DNA from 2 places in the Brevibacillus sp. YAE8 genome. Region 1 is predicted to be linked to the other one. Evidence: a T-box and tRNA genes for the amino acid it is inferred to sense, from the RefSeq annotation. Region 1 holds a T-box; the other holds one or more tRNA genes.
The links. A T-box is a leader RNA that pairs with one kind of tRNA and senses whether it is charged. The one in region 1 lies ahead of ileS (isoleucine--tRNA ligase), so its partner is inferred to be a tRNA-Ile.
Positions count from the first base shown of each region.

Region 2: it encodes a tRNA-Ile, which carries the amino acid that the T-box ahead of ileS (isoleucine--tRNA ligase) is inferred to sense. The anticodon was not compared.

Region 1 covers NZ_BAAIYG010000005.1:169,064-171,234, forward strand. The annotation lists gene ileS (isoleucine--tRNA ligase) at 1-1,230, opposite strand, end outside; T-box leader at 1,278-1,540, opposite strand; gene AC27IT_RS10390 (DivIVA domain-containing protein) at 1,612-2,097, opposite strand.
Region 2 covers NZ_BAAIYG010000031.1:1,809-3,979, forward strand. The annotation lists tRNA gene AC27IT_RS23795 (tRNA-Gln) at 1-11, opposite strand, end outside; tRNA gene AC27IT_RS23800 (tRNA-Tyr) at 30-114, opposite strand; tRNA gene AC27IT_RS23805 (tRNA-Thr) at 164-239, opposite strand; tRNA gene AC27IT_RS23810 (tRNA-Phe) at 257-332, opposite strand; tRNA gene AC27IT_RS23815 (tRNA-Asp) at 368-444, opposite strand; tRNA gene AC27IT_RS23820 (tRNA-Val) at 467-542, opposite strand; tRNA gene AC27IT_RS23825 (tRNA-Glu) at 627-700, opposite strand; tRNA gene AC27IT_RS23830 (tRNA-Thr) at 718-793, opposite strand; tRNA gene AC27IT_RS23835 (tRNA-Asn) at 800-875, opposite strand; tRNA gene AC27IT_RS23840 (tRNA-Ala) at 915-990, opposite strand; tRNA gene AC27IT_RS23845 (tRNA-Ile) at 1,045-1,121, opposite strand; gene gyrB (DNA topoisomerase (ATP-hydrolyzing) subunit B) at 1,347-2,171, opposite strand, start outside.

The sequences.
Region 1 (2,171 bases):
TTGCTCTGTCGCACGGTAGATCACCGGCTTTTTCGTCCGCCAGTCGTGCGGGTAGGAGTGCGTAAAGAAGCTGAGCTTCAGGAGCGCTCCGTTTTCTTTCAGCTTCTCGGTGACCGCCTTGTTGGCATCTTCGTAGAAAAGGCCTTCAAAACCAGGAGCCTCACTGGTCATTTTTCCTTCATGGTCAACCGGGCAAAGCACGCCGAGATTGTATTTTTGTCCGACGGCAAAGTCGTCTTCCCCGTGTCCAGGAGCGGTATGCACGCAGCCTGTACCGGCATCCAGTGTCACGTGCTCGCCCAAAATCAGCGGCGATGTACGGTCGTAGATCGGATGCTTCGTCACTACGCCCTCCAGCTCCTGTCCTTTGAAGCTGGCGAGAACTTCTACGTTTTCCCAGCCGATTTCCTTGCTGGCTGCTTCGATCAGACCGTTTGCCACGAGGAATTTGCGGCCATCGGCTTTGACGACGCTGTACTCCAGTTCAGGATGAAGCGAGATCGCCAGGTTTGCCGGGATCGTCCACGGTGTGGTCGTCCAGATGACAACGCCTGTTTCGGTATCCAGCTTGCCTTTGCCATCTACGACCTGGAAGCTTACGTAGATGGAAGGAGAACGCTTGTCTTTGTATTCGATTTCCGCATCAGCCAGTGCCGTCTCGGAAGACGGAGACCAGTAGACACAGCGAAGTCCTTTGTAAATGTAGCCTTTTTTCGCCATCTCGCCGAACACGCGAATTTGGTTGGCTTCGTACTCAGGCAAAAGCGTGACATACGGATTTTCCCAGTCGCCGCGAACACCCAGTCGCTTGAACTGATCGCGCTGCTTGTCGATGTAGGACCAGGCGTACTCTTCGCAGCGCTTGCGGAAGTCGTTGACCTCGATGTTGCGGCGATCCAGTCCTTGAGCGTTGACAATCGCCTGCTCAATCGGCAAGCCGTGCGTATCCCAGCCCGGGATGTACGGCGCGTAGAAACCTGCCATGGACTTGTAGCGAACGATGAAGTCCTTGAGAATTTTATTCAGCGCGTGCCCGATGTGGATGTCTCCGTTCGCATAAGGAGGGCCATCATGCAAAACGAACGAAGGGCGTCCTTCCGTGCGGGCCAGCACTTGTTGATAAATGTTTTGCTCTTCCCACTTCTCCTGGATTTGCGGCTCGCGTGTCGGCAAGTTGCCGCGCATCGGGAAATCGGTTTTCGGTAGCGATAAGGTTTTGCTGTAGTCCATAGCCTGCTTCACTCCTAAAAATAAATAAAAGCCTTCCTTCATCCCAAAAAAGGGACGAGAGAAGGCTCCCGTGGTACCACCCTGATTGAACAAACCCGTCGGCAAACATGCAGCGGGATTCGTTCCACTCGTTCATTCGTAACGGGAATGACGCGCTCACTTACTTGCCTGCCTCAACAACGTGCGGCCAAGCTTTCGGATTTTGAACTCCCGGGTGATTTTCAGCAGAGGCGACTGGTCGGGCTTTCACCTGTTCCCGACTCTCTTTGACAGTGCTGTTCCGCGTACTCTTCCCGTTCATCGTCTTGTCGTGATATGGATTAATGTTTTCGAAAAAGTTGTTTTTCATTATAGTACCATCATCGGCACAACGTCAATGTTTTATTCAACAACTACCGCAGAATCCGCCTGCTCGATGTCGTCCCATGCTCCGTGCTCCAGCATTTCCAGTTGGGCCTCCAGCAGCGTGCGGAAGCGCATGCGGTAAACGGACGCGCGTTTTTTCAATTCTTCGATTTCAATCGCAATTTTGCGAGACTTCGCCAAGGCTTCGTTGACAATCCGGTCCGCGTTTTTCTCGGCTTCCTTCAAGATCAGTTGCGCTTCCTTGCGGGCATTGGACTTGACATCCTCCGCCGTCTCCTGGGCGACGAGAATCGACTTGCTCAAGTTTTCTTCCAGGCTCTTATAGTGGTCCACACGCTCATTGAGAATGGCGATCCGTTCTTCCATTTCCTTTTTCTCTTTAATCAGGAGTTCAAAGTCTTTGATGACCTGATCGAGAAATTCGTTCACTTCGTCAATGTTGTAGCCGCGAAAGCCTGTGCTGAATTCTTTATTGTGTATATCCAATGGCGTTAATGGCACATGAACCCCCCACTTTTCCCGATAATTCGTACTTATGTTTTCGACAGAATCGACATTGTTTCCTGCCTTATTTT
Region 2 (2,171 bases), on a different contig from region 1:
GCTATACCCCAATAGCCATGAAGTAAAGATGGTGGGGAGAGACGGATTCGAACCGCCGAACCCGGAGGGAGCAGATTTACAGTCTGCCGTGTTTAGCCACTTCACTATCTCCCCAGCTTGTCCTTCGTAAGCACGGATTGCTCTTTGCTCGAAAGGATGAAAATGGTGCCGGCAATAGGACTTGAACCCACAACCCCCTGATTACAAGTCAGGTGCTCTACCAATTGAGCTATACCGGCATGTTCAGTTTATTTCATGGTGGCTCGGGACGGAATCGAACCGCCGACACGAGGATTTTCAGTCCTCTGCTCTACCGACTGAGCTACCGAGCCTCGTGTATGTGAGTCCACCATTACTTTTTGAATAATGGCGGAGCTGACGGGACTCGAACCCGCGACCTCCGGTGTGACAGACCGGCGTGAACTCCAACTTCACCACAGCTCCATGTTTTTGTCATTCGTGAAAATGGTGGAGGCTGACGGGATCGAACCGCCGACCCTCTGCTTGTAAGGCAGATGCTCTCCCAGCTGAGCTAAGCCTCCAAAGTACCCCACAAAGTGAAGAGATTGCGTTGTAGCAACACCGAGTACTTTGCGGGGACCCCAACAACTAGTTGGGTGTATAAGTGACCCGTAGGGGATTCGAACCCCTGTATGACAGCGTGAAAGGCTGCTGTGTTAAACCGCTTCACCAACGGGCCATGTTCGTAATCATTTCTGGTGCTCCCGACAGGAATCGAACCTGCGACCTCTTCCTTACCATGGAAACGCTCTACCGACTGAGCTACAGGAGCGTGATATGGCTCCTCGGGACGGACTCGAACCGCCGACCGATCGGTTAACAGCCGATTGCTCTACCAACTGAGCTACCGAGGAACATTAGGACATCCAGGCCAATTGCCTATAGGAGTATATTGGTGGAGCTGAACGGGATCGAACCGATGACCTCCTGCTTGCAAGGCAGGCGCTCTCCCAACTGAGCTACAGCCCCATTTTCCAAAAATGGAGAAGCGATGTCGCATCCGGCGCTATCGCCTTGTATAAGTGGTGGGCCTAGGCTGACTCGAACAGCCGACCTCACGCTTATCAGGCGTGCGCTCTAACCAACTGAGCTATAGGCCCGTATCACTTCCTGGATCTTTAATCTAGCATACATTTTAATTCATTGCAATAGAATTTTTGATTTTTTTATCGTGCGACAGTGAATTTTTTTGCAAGAAGGCAGACTCAGCTATCCAAAGCTCAGCAAAATAATAGCTTCGTTCAGCGCAAACCGCCTGTTGAAGCCATTTTCATACCGCCTGGATCGCTGAGCCTTCTTGCCATATACCGAATCTATTTCAAAGCTTAAATGTCCAAATCCCTTACAGATGCCGCGTGTTGCTCGATAAACTCCCTGCGCGGCTCTACTTCGTCGCCCATGAGCGTCTCAAACACCATGTCTGCTTCCATGGCGTCTTCCAGGTTCACTTGCAGGAGCGTGCGCATGGCAGGGTCCATTGTCGTCTCCCACAATTGGTCAGCATTCATCTCGCCCAACCCTTTGTAGCGCTGGACGCTTGGCTTCGGTGTAGCCTTGAGGGTCGCGAGTATTTCATCGCGCTGCTTGTCGTTATACGCGTAATGCAGCGTCTTGCCTTGCTTGATGCTGTAGAGCGGCGGCTGCGCGATATAAATGTACCCCGCTTCGATGAGCTGACGCATGTAACGGTAGAAGAACGTCAGCAGCAGCGTGCGAATATGCGAGCCGTCCACGTCCGCGTCCGTCATAATCACAACTTTGTGGTAGCGCGCTTTTGTAATGTCAAAATCTTCGCCTACCCCGGTGCCGAGCGCAGTAATAATCATGCGAATCTCGTTGTTGCCGAGAATTTTGTCCAAGCGCGCTTTCTCTACGTTCAGCACTTTTCCACGCAAAGGAAGAATGGCCTGGAAATGGCGATCGCGGCCGGACTTCGCAGAACCGCCCGCGGAGTCCCCCTCAACGATGAACAGTTCGGATTCCGAAGCGTCCTTCGAAGAGCAGTCCGCCAATTTACCCGGCAAAGCGCTGACTTCGAGCGCACTTTTACGGCGAGTCATTTCACGGGCTTTCCGCGCTGCTTCACGAGCACGGGAAGCCATCAGGGCTTTCTCCACCACTTTTTTCGCTACGCCCGGATTTTCCTCCAT